Regions from separate parts of the Actinomadura vinacea genome, predicted to be linked through region 3. Evidence: riboswitches for the same ligand, from Rfam matches in the RefSeq annotation. Region 3 holds a riboswitch; each other region holds the start of a gene.

Region 1 (6,493 bases), on a different contig from region 3:
CCACCACCGCCGTGCCCTTCTTCAGCGTGGTCGCGTACGCGCTGGCCAGCCGCACCGCCAGCTCCGGGGTGATCTCCACGTTGATCAGCCCGGACACCCCGCGCGGGCCGAACAGGCTGCGCTGCCCCCGGGACTCCCAGATCACGCTGGTGTTGACGACCGCGCCCGCCTCGATCGTCTTGAACGGGTACACCTTGACCTGGCTGGAGACGTAGGCCTCGGCCTCGATCACGCACTCGTCCCCGACGATCGCGCCCTCCTCCACCCGGGCGCCGGACATGATGTCGGTGTTCTTGCCGATCACGCAGCCGCGCAGATTGGTGGACGGCGCGATGAACACGTTGTCGTGCACGACGGCGCGGTGCAGGAACGCGCCCTCCTTCACCACCACGTTGCTGCCGAGCACGGTGAACTCCCGCAGCTCCACGCCCGCCTCGACCTTGGCGTAGTCGCCGACGTACAGCGGGCCCTTCAGCACCGCCTCGGCGTCGACCTCGGCGCCCTCCCCGATCCACACCCCCGGGGACAGCTCGAAGCCGTCCAGATCGACGTCGACCAGCCCGGACAGCATGTCGGCCTGCGCCTTCATGTAGCTGGCATGGGTGCCGACGTCCTCCCAGTAGCAGTCGGCGACGTACCCGTAAAGCGGCGCGCCCTCGGCCAGCAGCTTGGGGAACACGTCGCCGGACCAGTCGACGGGCGTGCCGTCCGCCACCTGGTCGAGCACCTCCGGCTCCATGACGTAGATGCCGGTGTTGACGGTGTCGGAGAACACCTGCCCCCAGGTCGGCTTCTCCAGGAAGCGCTGGACGCGGCCCTCGTCGTCCACGATGATGATGCCGAACTCCAGCGGGTTGGGGACCCGCTTGAGCCCGATGGTGACCAGCGCCCCGTTCTCGCGGTGGAAGCGCACCATGTCGGTCAGGTCGATGTCGGTGAGCGCGTCCCCGGAGATCACCAGGAAGCGGTCGTCGCGCAGCGCCTCCGCCGCGTTCTTGACGCTGCCCGCCGTGCCGAGCGGCATCTCCTCGGTGGCGTAGCTCAGCCTCATGCCGAGCTCCTCGCCGTCGCCGAAGTAGTTGCGGATCAGCGCGGCCAGGAACTGCACGGTCACCACCGTCTCGGTGAACCCGTGCCGCTTGAGCAGCCGGAGCACATGCTCCATGATCGGCCGGTTGACGAGCGGGAGCAGGGGCTTGGGCTGGTTGGCGGTCATCGGACGCAGCCGCGTCCCCTCGCCGCCCGCCATCACAACGGCCTTCATCGCGGTGTCCGCGCTCCCTTCGCGTCGCCGGCCGGAGGGCCCGGATCGGGAGCGCCCGGCGGGCCCGGCGGCGGGCCCGGGGGGTCGGCGCGGCCGGCCAGCACCAGTCGCCGCGTCTGCTCCCAGTAGAGGAGGGCCGCCCACCAGTACAGGGCCGTCCCCCAGATCGCGAACGACCATCCGATGACCTTCGCCGCGGTGGCCCACCACCCGGCGTGGTCGCCGAGCAGCAGCAGCGGGAAGGCGTACAGCAGGCACAGCGTCGCCGCCTTGCCCGCGAAGTGCACCGGAAGCGTCCCCATGTACCCCAGCCGCCGGACGATCGGCGGGATCGGGACGATCGCCGCCTCCCGCGCCACCAGCAGCAGCACCAGCCAGAGCGGGATGATGTCGCGCACGGTCAGCCCGGCCAGCGTCGCCAGGATGTAGAGCCGGTCGGCGGCCGGGTCCAGCACGGCGCCCAGCCTGCTGGTCTGGTCCAGCGCGCGGGCCAGCTTGCCGTCCAGCCAGTCCGACAGGCCGGCGAACACCAGCACGCCCAGCGCCCACCAGTCGGCCTCGGCCAGCACCAGCCACAGGAACAGCGGCACGCCCAGCAGCCGGGCGAAGCTCAGCGCGTTCGGCACCGTCCAGATCCGGCCCGACACGACCTCCGTCATCGCGCCCGACACCGCGTCCGCCACGGAGCCGGTCGCGGAGTCCGCCGCGGAGTCCGTCGTGAAGTCCGTCGTGAAGTCCGCTGTGAAGTCCGGGGCCGGGTCGCGGCCCGGCTCCGGCGGCCTGTCGACATCAGGGCTCACTGATGCGCTCGCCTCCCCTATCCCCCAGTGCCTTCGACCTTATCGTCAGGGCCGGTGAGGGCTCCGATACCCTTCCGGGCATGCGATGGACGCTGCACGGGGAGAAGTTCGTCTACCGCAGTCCGTGGCTGAACCTCTGCCTCGCCGACGTGGAACTGCCCGACGGCCGCCGGTTCGACCACCATCTGGTGCGGGTCCGCGACGCCGCGGGCGTCGTCGCGGTCGACGACCGCGACCGCGCGCTGCTGATCTGGCGGCACCGCTTCATCACCGACCAGTGGGGGTGGGAGATCCCCGGCGGGCGGGTCGAGGACGGCGAGGACCCGGCCGGCGCCGCCGCCCGCGAACTGCTGGAGGAGACCGGCTGGCGGGCCGGACCGATGCGCCGCCTGTTCGACGTCCCGGCCTCCCCCGGCCTGCACGACGGCGTCCACCACCTGTTCCGCGCCGACGGTGCGGAGCGGGTCGGTGAGCCGACCGACGTGGAGGCCGAGCGGATCGAGTGGGTGCCGCTGGCCTCGATTCCGGAGCTGGCGGCGCGCGGCGAGATCGGCTCCTCGTCCAGCCTGGCGGCGCTGCTCTACCTGACGTCGGCGCGCTGACCGGCGTCCGGAACCCGCCGTGGCCGGGACCGGCCGCGAGCGTCCCGCCGACGCCGCGGCGCCGTCCGGTCGTCCCGAAGCCGTCCGCGCTCGGCCCGGCCGGCACCGCCCCCGGTGGACGTCGCCGCGGGCGAGGGGTTAACGTCGTGCCCGACAGATCGCGGGGGCCCGGCGAACCGGGCTGAGATCGCGGCTGAGACGGCCGCCGACCGCTGGAACCTGACCGGGTAATGCCGGCGTAGGGAGAGATCCAGTCATGACCGAACACGGCTCGGTTCAGCCTGCCCGAAAGACGTACCTGACCGGCTCGCGGGCCGATCTGCGGGTGCCGATGCGGGAGGTCCCGTTGAGCAACGGGGACTCGGTGGTGCTCTACGACACCTCCGGCCCGTACACCGATCCCGCCCACCGGGCCGATGTGCGGCGCGGGCTGCCCCCGCTGCGCGAGGCGTGGATCGCCGAGCGCGGCGACACCGCCGAGTACGCGGGGCGGGCGGTCCGTCCCGAGGACGACGGGCGCCGCTCGGACGACCCGCTCCGCGACGGGGCGGCCTTCCGGCCGAGGCGGCCGCGCAGGGCCGCCGGCGGGCCGGTGACGCAGCGCGCCTACGCACGGCGCGGCGAGATCACCCCGGAGATGGAGTTCGTGGCGCTGCGCGAGGGGGTCGCACCGGAGCTGGTCCGGGACGAGCTGGCGGCCGGGCGGGCGGTGCTGCCCGCCAACGTCAACCATCCCGAGATCGAGCCGATGATCATCGGGCGGGCCTTCAAGGTCAAGGTCAACGCGAACATCGGCAACTCGGCCGTGGCGTCCTCGATCGAGGACGAGGTGGAGAAGATGACCTGGGCGACCCGCTGGGGCGCCGACACGATCATGGATCTGTCCACCGGGCGGGACATCCACTCCACCCGGGAGTGGATCCTGCGCAACTCGCCGGTGCCGGTCGGGACGGTGCCGCTGTACCAGGCGGTGGAGAAGGTCGGCGGCGACCCCGCCGAGCTGACCTACGAGGTCTTCCGGGACACCGTGATCGAGCAGGCCGAGCAGGGCGTGGACTACATGACCGTGCACGCCGGGGTGCTGCTGCGGTACGTGCCGCTGACGGCGCGCCGCAAGACCGGGATCGTGTCCCGGGGCGGCTCGATCATGGCGGCCTGGTGCCTGGCCCACCACGAGGAGAACTTCCTCTACACCCGCTTCCGGGAGCTGTGCGAGATCTTCGCGGCCTACGACATCACCTGGTCGCTGGGCGACGGGCTGCGGCCGGGGTCGATCGCCGACGCCAACGACGAGGCGCAGTTCGCCGAGCTGCGCACGCAGGGCGAGCTGACCCGGATCGCGGCGGGGTTCGGCAACCAGGTGATGAACGAGGGGCCCGGCCACGTCCCGATGCACAAGATCAAGGAGAACGTGGACCGGCAGCAGGAGTGGTGCGACGGCGCGCCCTTCTACACCCTCGGCCCGCTGACCACCGACATCGCGCCCGGCCACGACCACATCACCTCGGCGATCGGCGCCGCGATGATCGGCTGGCACGGCACCGCGATGCTCTGCTACGTCACGCCCAAGGAGCATCTGGGGCTGCCGGACCGCGAGGACGTGAAGGCGGGCATGATCGCCTACAGGATCGCCGCGCACGCGGCGGATCTGGCCAAGGGGCACCCGGGGGCGCAGGCGTGGGACGACGCGCTGTCGGACGCCCGGTTCGAGTTCCGCTGGGAGGACCAGTTCAACCTGGCGCTCGACCCGGACACGGCGCGCTCGTTCCATGACGAGACGCTCCCGGCCGCCCCGGCCAAGACGGCGCACTTCTGCTCGATGTGCGGCCCGCACTTCTGTGCGATGAAGATCACACAGGATGTGCGCCGGTACGCCGGCGAGCGCGGGCTGGCCGAGCACGAGGCCCTGAAGGCCGGGATGCGCGACAAGGCCGCGGAGTTCGCCGCCTCCGGCAACCGCGTCTACCTCCCGATCGCGGACCGGTCGCCCGAAGACCGTTGATCGTCCGAACGCCGCCGGATCCGCTCGCATCTGATAGGTCACGCCCGAAAAGCGCGCTACGCGAAACGGGCGAGATCGCGAGAAGATGAAGCCGCGCCGTCCGGTGCGGCGCGCGGACCGGTGGTCGGTCAGGACGGGTGGTGGTGCCGGTGGACGCGCCTGAACCTGCGGCGGCGCGCGACCAGGAGCTGCGCGCGCGGCTCGCCGCGGGTGACGAGGACGCGCTGGCCGAGGTGTACGACCTGTTCTCGCCCCTGGTGTACGGGCTGGCCAGGCGGGTGACGGCGGACGCCGAGGCGGCCGGCGACGTGACCCAGGAGGTCTTCGTCGGGTTGTGGGAGCGGCCGCTGGCGTTCGACCCGGCGAAGGGGTCGCTGCGCACCTGGCTGGCGACGCTGGCGCACCGCCGGGCGGTCGACTGGGTGCGCCGGGAGAGCCGCCACCGGCGGCCACCTCCGGTCATCGACCGGGAGGGCAACGGCCATCACGGGGTGGAGGAGGAGGTCCTCGAGGGCGAGCTGGCGCGGGGGGTGCGGCGCGGGCTGACGGGCCTGCCGCCCAACCTGCGGGAGGTGCTGGAGCTGGCCTACTACCGGGGCCTGACCTACCGCGAGGTGGCGGTGGCGCTGGGGATACCGGAGGGGACGGCCAAGTCCCGGATCCGGAGCGCGCTGGCGCGCCTGGCACGCGACCTGGAACGCGAGGGACTGACCTCGTGAGCGGCGCGACCACTGGTGGATCCGGCGGTCGGCGCGTACCTTCGGAAGGAGGCCAGGCTTGAGCGAGGAAGGACATCCTGACGTGGACGGGGCTCTCGCCGCCTGGGCACTCGACTCCTGCCCTTCCGAAGAGGCCGCGCGGATCGCCGAGCATGTGGCCTCCTGCGGCGGCTGCGCGGCCGAGGGCGCGCGGCTGCACGAGACGGCGGGCCTGCTGGCGTCCGTCACCGAGACCGCCCCTCCGCGCGCGCTGCGGGGCGCGGTGCTGTCGGCGGCCCGGCGGCGGAGGCGGCCAGGCGTGCATGTGGGCCTCTCAGACCGGCTCACCGAGGCGTACGCGCGGCAGGTGGCGCGGATGGACGCGCTGCTGTCCTCGCTGACCGCCGACGACTGGCGCGCCCCGGTCGCCCGCTACGACTCGGTCCGGCACCTGGTCGGCCATCTGGCCGGCAACGACGCGGCGTTCGCGGGCGGCCTCGGGCTGGTGCCCGCGCATGCGCCCAGCCCTCAAGCACCGGGCGACCCGCGCGGGGTGTGGCGCGCGCAGGCCGACGCGGTCGTGCGGGGTGTCACCGCCGACGCGGCCCTGCTGGAGCGGGAGGCTCCGCTGGCCGGGCCGCGGCCCGCCAGCGCCCCGGCCCGCACCGGCCTGGTGCAGCGGACGTTCGAGACCTGGACGCACGCCGACGACATCCGCGCCGTCGTGGGCCGTCCCGTGGACCCTCCGCCGGGCGGGCATCTGCGCCTCATCGTGGAGATGGCGGTCCCGATGCTGCCGCACGCGCTGCGCGCCACGGGCCGTGCGCATCCCGGCCGCACCGCACGGCTGCGGCTGACAGGGCCGGGCGGGGGCGAGTGGCTCGTCCCGCTGGCACCTGGAACGCCCGCTCCGAGCCACGGCGGTCCGGTCGGGGTGACCGTCACCGCGAGCGCCGAGGAATTCTGCCGGCAGGTGGCCAACCGCCGCCGCCCGGAGGCGTTCCCGCACGTCGCGGACGGTGACGCCGCGCTGGCGTCCGATCTGCTGCACGCGGCCGCCACGCTCGGCTGCGACTGAGACGCCCGTTCCGCGGGCGGGGTTGGGATGTGGCCCCATCCGGCCATCC
Region 2 (6,493 bases), on a different contig from region 3:
GGCGGAGTGGAACGAAACGCTCAAGGTGGTCGCCGCCACCGTCGGCCCCCTCAACATCTTCACCACGCTGGGACGCCACCGCGAGCTGTTCGACTCGTGGCTCGGCTTCGGCTCGATGCTGCTGCTCAAGGGGACGCTCACAGGACGGGTCCGGGAGCTGGCCATCCTGCGCACCGCCCACCTGGCCTCCTGCGAGTACGAGTGGGCCCACCACCACCGCATCGGCCTGGACGCGGGGCTCGCCGAGGCCGAGATCGCCGCGCTGCGGCTGGGCCTGGACGAGCACCCGTGGGACGCCGCCGACCGCGCGGTCCTGACCGCCGTCGACGAGTTGCACGCCGACGGCACGCTCGGCGACCGGACCTGGGCGGCGCTGGCCGGCCGGCTCGGCGAGAACGAGCTGATCGAGCTGGTCGTCCTGATCGGGCACTACCACATGCTGGCGTTCGCGCTGAACGCGCTGCGCGTGCGCCCCGACGCCGGCCACTGACAGGGAGCACCGATGGAGAGGCCCTGCACGTCGGCCGCGGCGGCGCTCGCGTGTCCTCGCGTGTCACCTTCCCGCTGTCCGCCCGTTCCCTCTCCTACTGGGACGAGGGGAGCGGCTCATCCCGGGACATCGCCCTCCAGGACGCGTTCGCGCAGGGGGGCGCCTCCTGCCGTGGCTAAGATCACGGTTCTCCTGCCGGGTGCGACGGGCACAGGGTAGAAATAAAGGCATTCTTCGTCCGTCCCCGCCGAGTCGGAGCCCCCAGTGCCGCACGATCCCTCCCGAGGGAGGACGCCCCCTCGCCTCACGCCGGTCCCTTCCGGCGTGGGAGGCTCCGGTCCTGCCCGTCCCGGCGGAGGGGAGCGGCCGGGCGGCGAGCGCGCGCACCGCGCCCGGTCCGCCGCCGACGGCGCGCGGGACGACGGTCCCCGCGGCCGCGCCGACCGTGATCACGACGCCCCGGTGGACGCCGGCCCCGACGAACCCGGTCCCGCGCGGGCCGCGGCGGCGCGGCCCCGGAGCGGCGGCAGGCGGCCGCTGACCGGCGACGACCCGCGCCGCATCGGCACCTACCGGCTGACCGAGCGGCTGGGCGAGGGCGGCCAGGGCGTGGTTTACCTCGGCCGCGACGAGGACGGCGGCCCGGTCGCCGTGAAGCTGCTGCGCGGCGGGGCCGGGGCGAGCCAGCGCGCCCGCGCCCGCTTCGTCAAGGAGGCCGAGGCGGCGCTCCAGGTCACCGGGCGGAGCACCGCGCAGGTCCTGGACGCCGATGTCACCGGCGACCGGCCCTACATCGTCAGCGAGTACGTCGAGGGCCCGTCCCTCCAGCGGCTCGTCGAGGAGCGCGGCCCGCTGCCGTCCGAGCGGCTGGAGCGGACGGCGCTGCGCACCGCGCGGTCGCTGGCCGCGATCCACAAGGCCGGGATCGTGCACCGCGACTTCAAGCCCGGCAACGTGCTGCTCGGCCCGGACGGCGCCAAGGTGATCGACTTCGGGATCGCCCGTGCCCTGGACGCCGCCCCGCTGACCACCGGCCCCATCGGCACGCCCGCGTACATGGCGCCCGAGCAGATCGAGGACGAGCCCGTCGGCCCGCCCGCCGACGTCTTCGCCTGGGCCGCCACGATGGTGTACGCGGGGACCGGCCGGCCGCCGTTCGGCACCGGCCCCAACGCGGCCGTCATGCGCCGGGTCACCAGCCGCCGCCCCGACCTGGGCGACCTGGAGGGGCCGCTGGGCGACCTGGTCGCGCGCTGCCTCGACAAGAACCCGGCCGCCCGGCCCACGGCCCGGCAGGTGGTGCGGGCGCTGCGGGACGGCCAGGAGTTCGCGCCGAAGCCGCGTCCCAAGCGGATCCCCCGGTACCGGTGGCGGATGATGGTGGCGCTCGCCGCGGTGATGTCGACCGGTTTCGTGCTGGGCATCCTCTTCTAGGACGGTACGGCGGGACGGGTCACCAGTGCGGCGGGCGGTCCTCGATCAGCCGCGCGTCGTCGTCACCGCCGCGCCAGTCGCCCCAGCCGGAGTCGGTGTCGTCGGAGGTCTGGTCCGGGAGGATCTCCAGATCGTCGTCGGACAGATCCACCGGGCGCTCGTCTTCGGGTCCCAGGCTCATGGCCCCATTGTCGGGCATCGCGCGCGGTGGTCGGCCGCGGATGTGATCCAGAGCATCGGTGATCCGTCCCACCCGGCGGCCGGGCGCGGCCCCGGGTCAGCCGGCCTCGCGCAGCCGCCGCGCCAGCTCCGCCGCCGCGGCCCCCGGATCGTCGGCCTCGGTGATCGCCCGGACGACCACGGCCCGCCGCGCGCCCGCGTCCAGGACCTGCTGGAGGCGGCCGGAGTCGATCCCGCCGATCGCGAACCACGGGCGCCCCTCGCGCTGCGCCGCCACGTACTCCAGCAGCTTCAGGCCGGGCGCCGCCCGGCCCGGCTTGGTCGGCGTCGGCCAGACCGGGCCGGCGCAGAAGTAGTCGACGCCCGGCTCGGCGGCCGCGGCCGAGGCCTGCTCGTCGGAGTGCGTGGACCGGCCGATCAGGATGTCCTCGCCCACGATCGCGCGGGCGGCCCCGACCGGCAGGTCGTCCTGCCCGAGGTGCAGCACGTCTGCCTGGACGGCGTGCGCGATGTCGGCCCGGTCGTTGACGGCCAGCAGCGCCCCGTGCCGGTCGCAGGCGTCCCGGAACACCCGCAGGTGCTCCATCTCCTGCCGCGCTTCCAGGTCCTTCTGGCGAAGCTGGACGATGTCGACGCCGCCCGCGAGCGCCGCGTCGAGGAAGGCGGGCAGGTCCCCCTGACGCTCCCGGGCGTCCGTGCAGAGGTAGAGGCGGGACCGGTCGAGCCGGGCGCGCAGGGCCACGGCACGTTCGGAGAGCAGATGCCTGGACACGGTCGGGGCTGGTTCCTTTCCGGCACTGGGCAGAAGCGATCACGGGGCCGGCGCGGCGCGAACCGCCGCCGCGCGCGGCCCCGTCATCCTGTCATGTGTGCTGCTTTGGACTGCTCTGATGGGCTAAGTCCGGTTCCGCGCCGGGCCCGGACCGCCGGTCAGAAGGCCAGCGCCTGCGCCCGCCTGCGGACCTCGGTTCCGCGGTTCTCGCTGAGCGCCTGGACCGGCGTGCCCGGCAGCGTGTCGTCGGCGGTGAAGAGCCAGCGCAGGGTCTCCACATCGTCGAACCCCGCGTCCGACAGCAGCGTGAGAGTGCCGGGCAGCCCCTTGACGACCTGCCCGTCCTTGATGAAGGACGCGGGCACCATGGGCCTGCCCTCGCGGCGTACCGCCAGCAGTTTGCGCTCGCTGAGCAGCTGCTTGATCCTGCCGCTCTTGATCCCGAGGGCGTCGGTCGCCTCCTTGAGGGTGAGCCACTCACCGACGAGGGATTCGGTCCGGGGATCCAGAGCGCTTTCTACGGTTGCGTGCAGTTGCGTCACGCCCCCTTGCTACCACGCGCCCATGACGCTCAAACCCTCAGGAACGCACCGCGTCCTTGATCGGAATGTCGGGATCGGCGACGGCCTCGGGGTCGACCGGGGTGCCCGCGGCGATGACCCGTCTGGCCTGCATCAGGTCGCGCGGCCGGTTCACCGTGAGGACGGCCTCCAGCCGGTCCCCGCTGAGCCAGCAGACCGCCCACTTGGCCTCCGCCGGGTCGCCGCGGCGGACGAGGCGTTCGGCCGCGGGGTGGTGGCCCGCGTACTGGACCATGCGCCCGAACTGCTCGGACCAGAAGTAGGGGACGGGGTCGTAGGCCGCCTCCTGGCCGAGCAGGGTCGCGGCGGCGACCTCGGGGGCGTTGAGGGCGGTGTCCCAGTGCTCGACGAGCAGGCGGCGCCCGTACCGGTGCGACCACCAGGCCGCGCAGTCGCCGACCGCGACGATGTCGGAGCGGAGGTCGTCCGCGCCGACGGTCGCGCGGAACGCGGCGTCGGTGACGATCCCGCCCTGGACCAGGACGCCGGAGCCCTCCAGCCAGTCCAGCGAGGGGCGGACGCCGACGCCGACCACGACCTCGTCGGCGGCGATCCGGCCGCCGTCGGCGAGGGCGAGGCCGTCCGCCTCGATCGCGGCGACCTTGACGCCCGTGCGCAACTCCACGCCCGCCTCGGCGTACCAGGGGGCGGTGAGCGCGCCGACCTCCGGCCCGACGGCGTTGGCCAGCGGCGTGTCGGCCGCCTCCACGACGGTGACCGCGCAGCCCTTCCGGGCGGCGGTGGTGGCGACCTCGGCGCCGATCCAGCCGGCCCCGACGATGACGACGCGGGTGCCCTCGGCCAGGCGGGCGCGCAGGGCGCGGGCGTCGTCGACGGTGCGCAGCACCCGCTGCGGCCCGCCGCCGGGCAGCGTGATCGGGGCGGCCCCGGTCGCGATGACGAGCCCGTCGAAGCGCAGGTCGCCGGCCGTGGTGGCGACCGTACCGCCGCCTCCCGGCGCGGGCCGCAGCGCGGTGGCGCGCTCGCCGAGCAGCAGCCGGGCGCCGAGCGCGTCCCAGTCGGCGTCGACGGTGGTGTCGTCGCGCTCGCCGGCCAGCACCGCCTTCGACAGCGGCGGCCGGTCGTACGGCCGGTGCCGCTCCGCGGAGACGAGCGTCAGCCCGCCCTGGAATCCCTTGCCGCGCAGGGCCTCGACCGCTCGCACGCCGGCCAGCCCGCCACCCACCACGACCACGCTCTCCATGACGGCTCACGATAACCACCGGACCGGCCCGCGGGACGGGTGGTGCCCGGGTCGCCCCATAATCAGCAGGTGGACGTAGGCTAGGGGGAACATGCGCGGGAGTCCGGTACGACCGGGCTGAGAGGGCGGCTATCGACGGGCCGCCGACCGCTTGGACCTGATCCGGATCATGCCGGCGAAGGGAGCGGGATGGACATTGCGATCATCGGTGCCGGTGTCATCGGGCTGGCCACCGCCTGGCGCGCCGCCGCACGCGGCGCCGCCGTCACGCTGATCGATCCGGCCCCCGCGAGCGGCGCGTCCGCCGTGGCGGCGGGCATGCTCACCCCGGTCAGCGAGCTGGCCTACGGCGAGGAGCCGCTGCTGCGCCTCGGCCTGGCCTCCCGCGACCGGTACGGCGCGTTCGCCGCCGAGCTGGAGGAGCTGACCGGGCTGCCCACCGGCTACCGCGCCGACGGCATCCTGGAGGTCGCCTTCGACGCCGACGACCTGGCCCACCTCGACGAGATGCGGCGGTTCCAGGAGTCGCTGGGCGTCCCCGCCGAGGCGCTGAGCGGCCGCGAGTGCCGCAGGCTGGAGCCGATGCTGGCGCCGGGCGTGCGCGGCGGCCTGCTGGCCCCCCGGGACGGCGCGATCGACCCGCGGCGGCTGGCGCCGGCGCTGCTGGCGGCCGCCGAGCGGCACGGTGCCCGGCTGGTGCGCGAGCACGCCGCCGCCGTGATCGTGGCGGACGACGCGGCCAGGGGCATCCGGCTCCGCGACGGCACCGAGGTCCGCGCCGACAGGGTGCTGCTGGCGGCCGGTTCCTGGTCGGGCGGCATCGGGGGCCTGCCGCCCGGGATCGTTCCACCGATCCGCCCGGTGAAGGGCCAGGTCATCCGGCTGCGCACCGCCGTGCCGTTCCTGCGGCGCTGCACCCGCGGGGTGGTGAAGGGCTCGCCGGTCTACCTCGTGCCGCGTGCCGACGGCGAGGTGGTGGTCGGCGCCACGCAGGAGGAGATGGGCTTCGACACCCGGGTGACCGCCGGCGGGCTGTGGGAGCTGCTGCGGGACGCGCGGGAGCTGCTGCCCGGCATCACCGAGCTGGAGTTCGTCGAGGTGTCGGCGGGGCTGCGCCCCGGCTCCCCCGACAACGCCCCGGTGATGGGCCCGACCGGGCTGCCCGGTCTCGTCCTCGGCACCGGCCACTTCCGCAACGGCATCCTGCTCACCCCGATCAGCGCCGACATCCTCACCGAGGCGCTGCTGGAGGGCACCGTGCCCGAGGCGGGCCGCCCGTTCACCCCCGACCGGCTGGAGGACGCGGCATGACCGAGCGGAGCGAGGGCATGAGCGCGGTTCTTGCCGGGGGGTGTGGGGGCGCGACCGGCCGAGCGCCCGGAGGGCGGTCGCGCGATCTTGCCGGGGGGTGCGGGGGGTCGTCCCCCCACCGCGAATCGTCCCCCCAGGAGGAGGCGGCATGACCGAGCGGGCGGGCGAGAGACGGCCCGGCATCACCGTGGTGGTCAACGGGGAGCCGTGCGAGCTTCCCGCGGGCACCAGCGTCGCCGACGCGGTCGCCCGGGTCACCGGGCGGTCCGGGCCGGCGGCGTCCGGGGTCGCGGCGGCGCTGAACGACGAGGTGGTACGGCGGTCGGAGTGGACCGCGACGACGCTGGCGGAGGCGGATCGGCTCGAGGTGCTGACCGCCGTGCAGGGAGGCTGACGGTGGACCCCCACGAGAACGACGACGCGCTGGTCATCGCGGGCGAGCGGATCGGCTCGCGGCTGATCACGGGAACCGGCGGCGCGCCCAGCATGAGCGTGCTGCGCGAGGCGCTGCGGGCGTCGGG
Region 3 (6,493 bases):
CGCTGCATGTCGTGCCCGATCCTGCGCGACCCGCCCCCGTCCGCCTGAAACGCAGAGCCCCCGGGCCGTTTCGGGCACCCGGGGGCCTGGACGTGGATAGCTCGGGCGGTGTCGACGGGGGCACGACAGCGCCCGAGCTTGAAGAGGACCATACAAGGTCAAGCGGGGGTAAAACCAGTCGGGGTCCGACTCCGGCCGTCAGCGCGGAAAAGCCCTGGTGGGAGCGGTCTCTCTGGCGTCGCCGTTGTGGCGGCCGCCGGGGGGCCCATTGGTGATGTCCTCGAACGCGCCGAACTCCGGGAGGCCGGTCGATGGCCGGGACAGGTCACTGTCGGCGATCTTGGGGGTGTGCAGGACGGCCCAGACGATGGTGGAGCCGTTCTCGTGCCGTACGCCCCAGCCTTCGGAAAGGGCCTCGACGATGCCGAGGCCCCGGCCGCCCAGGGACGACAGCGTCCCGGGGCCGCGTCTCGGCTCGGTCATCGCGCCGCCGTCGGTGACCGACAGTTCCAGGGTTTCGCCGTCGTGCGCCCAGGCGAGGCGGATCTGCCCGGACGGCAGCGGGCGGGCGTGGCGGAGGGCGTTGCTGAGGAGTTCGCTGACGATGACGCTGACATCGTCCAGCACGGACTCGAAGACGCCGGAGGCGGTCAGTTCGGAGCGGAGGCGCTTACGGGCGACCGCGACGCTGGACGGCGCGTATGGCAGCAGTACGACGCTCGACGCACTCACCTCCTGTGACCCTGTGAGCCCGACGGCTCGTTCCGGTACGTCCGAAATGCCCGGATGTCTGGGGCCGGAAACCTGACGGAAACACCCTGCTCAACCGCACAACGAGCGAGTGACCGATCAGTCACGGCCCATCACCCCCGTTTACGGTGCGGAAAGGGAGTCCCTCCCCAGCGGAAAACATCTATGGATCTATCCACCCAACGGCGGATTACTCCTCACGCGCGCGTTTCGTCCGTCACACTGCCGTTGCCGGGAACGTTCCCAAAGTATGGCACCCCTCGTGCCGGTGGCATCGCCATCGGCGCAGGTGAAGACCCGCATGCCCCGCCCCGCGCCGCGGCCGCGCCGCCTCTGGATCGTTCCGGCCTGCACCGGGCCGCACCGGCGAACGCCGTGCGGGCCGCGCGTTCCGCGCGCGGCGGAGATCAACTCTCCCTCGCCACGGACGATCCCCCAGCAACCTCCAGATCCTGGGTGATTTCGGTCACCCCCAAGGGGTGGACCGTTTCGGCGATCTTGAGCTTCAGGCACATGCGGGTCCCGGTGCGGCCCGGCTCGGACGGCGGCACCTGATGCGCCGAGATCTCGCCGCCCTGCGCCTCCGTCAGCCGTTTGACGATGTAGAGCCCCAGGCCGATACCGCCGAACCGGCGCCGGTCGCCCGCCTCGCCCTGGACGAACCGCTCGAAGATCCGGTCATGGTCGCCGGGGGCGATGCCGATGCCCTCGTCGTCGACGGTGACCACCACCTCGTCGCCCTCGCACCGCGCGCGGACCATGATCCTGCCGCCGTCCGGGGAGTACTTGAACGCGTTCTCCAGCAGCTGGCCCAGCACGATGTCGGTGGCCAGCGCGTCGCCGCGGGCCTGCGGCAGGTCGGCGGCGATCTCCAGCCCGACCCGGTGCAGGTCCGACAGCGAGCGGAAGCCCGCGACCACGCCCTCCAGCACCCGCACCAGGTCGAACGACTCGATCGTCACGCCCAGCTCGTCCGCCCCGGCCCGGGCGCCGCGCAGCAGGTGCTCCACCAGCCGGCCGAGGGACTGGGCGCGCTCGGCGATGATGGCGACCGCGGACCGGCGGTCGGCGTCGGACATCTCGTCCCACCGGTTGCTCAGCGTGCTGGCGAACCCCTGCACGACGGTGACCGGCGTGCGCAGCTCGTGGCTGGTGGTGGCGAGGAAGAGGTCCTTGGCCTCCTCCAGCGCCTTGGCCTCGGTCACGTCGCGGAAGTCCACGACCAGCTCGTCGGTCTCCTCGATCTCCGCGGCCAGCACGTTCAGCCAGACGCCCGACTCCGGCAGCGGGATCGTGATCATCTCGCCGAGCGCCGGCATCTCGAACGGCAGCTCCCGGCCCAGCGCCTGCTCCGGCGCGATGCCGGTGAGGGCGTGCGCCGCCGGGTTCCACTGCCGGACCAGGCCGTCGCGGTCGAGCACCGCGATGCCGTCGGCACTGGAATCGATCACCGCGCGCTCGTGCGCCCGCTGCCGGACGACCTCCGCGTAGGCGACCGCGTTCCCCACCGCCACCCCGGCGTGCCCGGCCAGCAGCTCCAGCAGCTCCAGCTCGCGGTGGCCGACCTTGCGGCCGGAGAACAGCGCGTACAACGCCCCGTACGGCCTGTTCTGCAGGAACGACAACCCCAGCGCGACCGTGTGCAGGCCCGGCAGCTCGGACCAGATGAGATCGCCCAGCCGCTGCTCCCCGGTCGCCAGCCGCACCGCCCGGCCCGAGCGCAGCAGCTCGCCGACCAGGCTGGTGCGCAGGTCGGCGGTGGTGCCGCGCATGTGGTCGGGCAGCCCGGACAGGCTGACCAGCCGCAGCCGCTCGCCCTCGATCCGCACGAAGCCGCCCGCGTCCGCGCCGGTCAGCTCGATCAGCGCGGCGGTGATCCGGTCGAGCACGACGTCCAGGTCCAGCTCGGCGTTGAGGTCGGCGACGATGTCGTTGAGACGGCGCACCAGCCGGGCCCGTTCGGCCGTGTGGTACTGGGCGACCTCGTCCTCCTCGACCGGGTGGTAGACCCCGACCAGGCCGAGCGGGGCGCCGTCGCCGTCCAGCAGCAGGCTGGTGTCGATCCGGACGTCGATCAGCCGCCCGTCCCGGCGGAACCTGCGGGTGGCGATGGAGATCTGCCCGCCCTCCCCGCCGCGCCGGGTGAGGAGCCGCTCCTGCACCGCGTTGTGCTCGGCCATGAGCTCGTCCGGGACGATCGGCAGCGGCCGCCCGAGCACCTCCGCGGCGCTCCAGCCGAACATCCGCTCGGCCGCCGGATTCCACACGGTGACGTGGACTCCGTCGTCCACGGCGACGATCGCGTCCGCCGCGCACTCGATGACGGCGCGGGCGATCGGGTCATGAACGGTCTGCACGCCTGTCATCGTGCCATCGCCCTTCGGCGCGGCGCCGGGCAACCGGCGGTGAAAAGTTCTCACCTCGCCGTCCGGACTGCTGGTAGAACGCCACGTCAGAGCCTGGGTAGAGGCGGATTCGGCCGGGTGCGGCGGGCATGCGGGCTCAGCCGGCGTCCACCCGGGTTGACTGGGACGGCCGGGCCGGCCGCCCGATCAGGACGGCGGCGAGCCCGGCCGCGAGGAAGGAGAGCAGCGACGCGCTCATCCAGGTCTGCGGCGTGAAGCCCAGCGCGCCCTGCACGTCCTGCCAGAACGCCGCCCACCAGCTCACCCCGCCCGGGTAGATCAGCTGGTAGCCGACGAACCCGATCGCCCAGGCGGCGATCATGCCCCAGCGGGACGGGGCGTCCCGCGCGGTGTCCCAGCCGCGGCGCCCGCGGCCCAGGAAGAAGTCGGCGGCCAGGACGCCCAGCATCGGCACGAACACCGACCCGATCAGGGAGAGGAACGCCGCGTAGTCCCCGATGTCCAGCAGCAGCGCCAGCCCGGTGATCCCGGCGCCCAGCGCCACGGTCAGCACCCGGCGGTCGGCGCGCGGGATCAGGTTCTGGATGGAGACGGCGGTGGAGTAGACGTTCGCGAACGACTGGTCGGCCTCCCGCAGCACGAACACCGCGAAGAACAGCGCGCCCATCGTCACGCCCAGGAACGGGTCGAACACCTTCGCCGAGTCCCCCGCCACCAGCGCCAGCGCCAGCAGCCCCAGGACGTAGGCGAAGATCTGCGTCGCGGAGTAGCCGACGGCGGCCGCGCCGAAGGCCCCGCGGGCGGAACGCGCGTGCCGGGTGTAGTCGGCGGCCACCGGCACCCAGGAGATCGACACGGCCAGCGCCGCGTCCGCCCCGATCCAGAACCCGCCCCAGGACCCCTCGGTCAGGTCGGGCAGCGGCTCGCGCAGCAGCTGGACGTAGAAGTACACCAGCGCGACCATCACGGCGGCCGTGACGTAGCGGCGCAGCAGCCGCACCGACCCCAGCGGCCAGATCGTCAGCGCGGTGGTCAGGATCCCCGCCGCGATCACGTACCCCCAGCGCGGCGGGCCGTCCCACAGCCGGCGCGCCGCGTCCGCGATCACGATCAGCTCGAACGTGCCCCACCCGACCAGCTGCGCGATGTTCAGCACGGTCGGCACATACGACAGCCGGGCGCCGAACAGCCCGCGCAGCAGCACCATCGCGGGCTGCCCCGTACGCGCGCCCGGCGCCGCCGCCAGGCCCAGCATCAGCCCGCCCAAGATCGTCCCGACGGTCATCGCGACGATCCCGGCCGCGATCGACAGCGTCGGACGGCCGTTCTCGTCGGGGGCCAGCACGGTGTACGCGCCGGAGAACGCGAAGAGGCTGACGCCGAGATTGGCCCAGAACGCACCCTGGTCCCAGAAGCCGAGCGCCCGGGGCGCCGGTTCGTCGAGGGTGAAGGGGACCTCGGCGTGCGGACGCCGCTCGGCCTTGGACGCAACGCTGGATTCGCGCACCGGAGAGCACTCTCCCTACGCCGGCATTACCCGGACAGGTTCATGCGGTCGGCGACGCCGATGAGTCGCCCTCTCAGCCCGGTCGGCCCGAGCTCCCGCGGATATCGGTCGAACAGATCGTACCGAGGCGAACCACGCGAAACCACCACCGGTCCGGTGCGGCCGGTGGCATCCGGCGGTAAGACCAGGTCAGGCGATGTACGGCGGTGCGCCGGAGTCGGTCTCGATCGGCCGTCCGGCCTCCACCCAGCGCTTCATGCCGCCGTCGACGTTCTTGGCCAGCCAGCCCGCCTGGTTCAGCGCGACGGTCACCTGCGCCGAACGCTGCCCGGACCGGCAGACCACGTAGACCTCCTGGTCGCGAGGCACCTCGCCGGCGCGGTCGCTCAACCGTCCCATCGAAATGTGCACCGCCCCGGGCGCGTGACCGGCGTCCCACTCCTCCTGCTCGCGCACATCCAGCAGGTACGCGTCCTGCGGAACGTCCTTCGCGTCAACCGCCGGGACATCGTCCCCGAAAATCATCACACCTCCATGGAACCGCGCGGACCCCACCTGCGTCGAATCACGCATGCGGTATCGGACGCTCCTTTTCACGACGCCCGGGCTAGCCATGATCCTGTCACTGGCTGCCTGCGGCTCAGAACAGGCCACGAGCAAACCCGCTGACCAGCCCTCGGCCACGACGTCCGTCCAGCCCTCCGGATCCCCGGAGGCGAAGAACATGCTGACCGTCCAAGTCAAGGCCTCCGCCCAGGCGCCGGCCAAGACCTGGACGCTGTCCTGCGACCCCGCGGGCGGCGATCACCCGAAGGCGCAGCAGGCGTGCGCCACGCTGGCCAAGGCCAAGGATCCCTTCAAGCCCACACCCACCGACCAGATGTGCACCAAGATCTATGGTGGTCCGGAGATCGCCACGGTCAAGGGCACCTGGCATGACAAGCCGGTCGACGCCAAGTTCACCCGCGCCGACGGCTGCGAACTGCACCGCTGGACCCAGGTCGCCCCGCTCTTGGGCGACGTGCCGAAGGTCCGCTGAGCCAAGAACATCTCAAACCCCGCACCGCCGAGCCCGCCGACCCGGGTTCGGCGGCCTACTCCGCGGCCGCTCCGACCGCGACCGCCCCTTCCGGCCCGCACGGCTCGTCCAAGGACAACACGTCGCCGGAGGGGAACTTCCCACTCCGCAGCCGCGCTGCGACCCCACCACCCGGCCCACCCGTGGGTCGGGCCCGACCCGCTGGACGAGGAGTTCACGCCGGAGGCGCTGGCCGCGATCGTCAACGGCAAGCGCGCCCAGATCAAGGGGTTGCTGCGCGATCAAAGAATCGTCGCGGGCATCGGGAACGCCTGGTTCAAGGAGGACGGCGAGGACAACCCGCGCCCTACGTTGCGGGCTGGGACTGCCCTTAGCACCTTGCGGAGCTTGCGGCGAACGCCCTGCGGCGGCTGGGGCTCACCAGGTTGACCCGCGGGCCTCAACAGGCGCAGCGCGGGGTGGGACGAGGGGGTGACGGTGGCGGAGACGGGCAGTCCGCGGCTGCTCTTCGGAACGGGCCTGCCGGTGCGCCACTACCTGCCGGAGCCGCATGTGCGGATGGATCTGCTGGAGTCCACCGACACCGTTACCGGTGCCCGTTCGCGCTCACTTGAGCAGCCGCGACATCCGGCGATCGGCCAGCGGCTTGCCGCCGGTCTGGCAGGTGGGGCAGTACTGCAACGAGGAGTCGGCGAACGACACCTCGCGGATGACGTCGCCGCAGACCGGGCACTTCTCACCGGTACGGGCATGCACTCGCAGCCCGGTCTTCTTCTCGCCCTTGAGATCCTGGGCCGCCAGGCCGCGGGACCGCTCGACCGCGTCGCGGAG

What was found. A riboswitch is a leader RNA that binds a small molecule or an ion and turns the genes downstream of it on or off. The one in region 3 is predicted to bind thiamine pyrophosphate.
Region 1: linked by a shared signal. The riboswitch ahead of thiC (phosphomethylpyrimidine synthase ThiC) and the one ahead of ABD340_RS37275 (purine-cytosine permease family protein) in region 3 are both predicted to bind thiamine pyrophosphate.
Region 2: linked by a shared signal. The riboswitch ahead of thiO (glycine oxidase ThiO) and the one ahead of ABD340_RS37275 (purine-cytosine permease family protein) in region 3 are both predicted to bind thiamine pyrophosphate.

The regions. Positions count from the first base shown of each region.
Region 1 is NZ_BAAARW010000024.1:43,912-50,404, reverse strand. Features, by position in the region: gene ABD340_RS31605 (sugar phosphate nucleotidyltransferase) at 1-1,264, opposite strand, end outside; gene clsA (cardiolipin synthase ClsA) at 1,261-1,923, opposite strand; gene ABD340_RS31595 (NUDIX hydrolase) at 2,145-2,666, shown strand; TPP riboswitch at 2,817-2,928, shown strand; gene thiC (phosphomethylpyrimidine synthase ThiC) at 2,923-4,668, shown strand; gene ABD340_RS31585 (RNA polymerase sigma factor) at 4,818-5,387, shown strand; gene ABD340_RS31580 (maleylpyruvate isomerase family mycothiol-dependent enzyme) at 5,446-6,444, shown strand.
Region 2 is NZ_BAAARW010000005.1:77,733-84,225, reverse strand. Features, by position in the region: gene ABD340_RS06945 (carboxymuconolactone decarboxylase family protein) at 1-490, shown strand, start outside; gene ABD340_RS06940 (serine/threonine-protein kinase) at 815-1,924, shown strand; gene ABD340_RS06935 (hypothetical protein) at 1,944-2,105, opposite strand; gene thiE (thiamine phosphate synthase) at 2,202-2,876, opposite strand; gene ABD340_RS06925 (Rv2175c family DNA-binding protein) at 3,035-3,418, opposite strand; gene ABD340_RS06920 (NAD(P)/FAD-dependent oxidoreductase) at 3,456-4,661, opposite strand; TPP riboswitch at 4,747-4,862, shown strand; gene thiO (glycine oxidase ThiO) at 4,851-5,972, shown strand; gene thiS (sulfur carrier protein ThiS) at 6,121-6,366, shown strand; gene ABD340_RS06905 (thiazole synthase) at 6,369-6,493, shown strand, end outside.
Region 3 is NZ_BAAARW010000031.1:1,391-7,883, reverse strand. Features, by position in the region: gene ABD340_RS37290 (arginine deiminase) at 1-48, shown strand, start outside; gene ABD340_RS37285 (ATP-binding protein) at 199-732, opposite strand; gene ABD340_RS37280 (PAS domain-containing protein) at 1,158-3,116, opposite strand; gene ABD340_RS37275 (purine-cytosine permease family protein) at 3,253-4,623, opposite strand; TPP riboswitch at 4,619-4,732, opposite strand; gene ABD340_RS37270 (rhodanese-like domain-containing protein) at 4,813-5,145, opposite strand; gene ABD340_RS37265 (SSI family serine proteinase inhibitor) at 5,348-5,662, shown strand; gene ABD340_RS37260 (hypothetical protein) at 5,672-6,091, shown strand; partial or broken gene ABD340_RS48195 (hypothetical protein) at 6,134-6,193, shown strand; gene ABD340_RS37250 (Fpg/Nei family DNA glycosylase) at 6,269-6,493, opposite strand, start outside.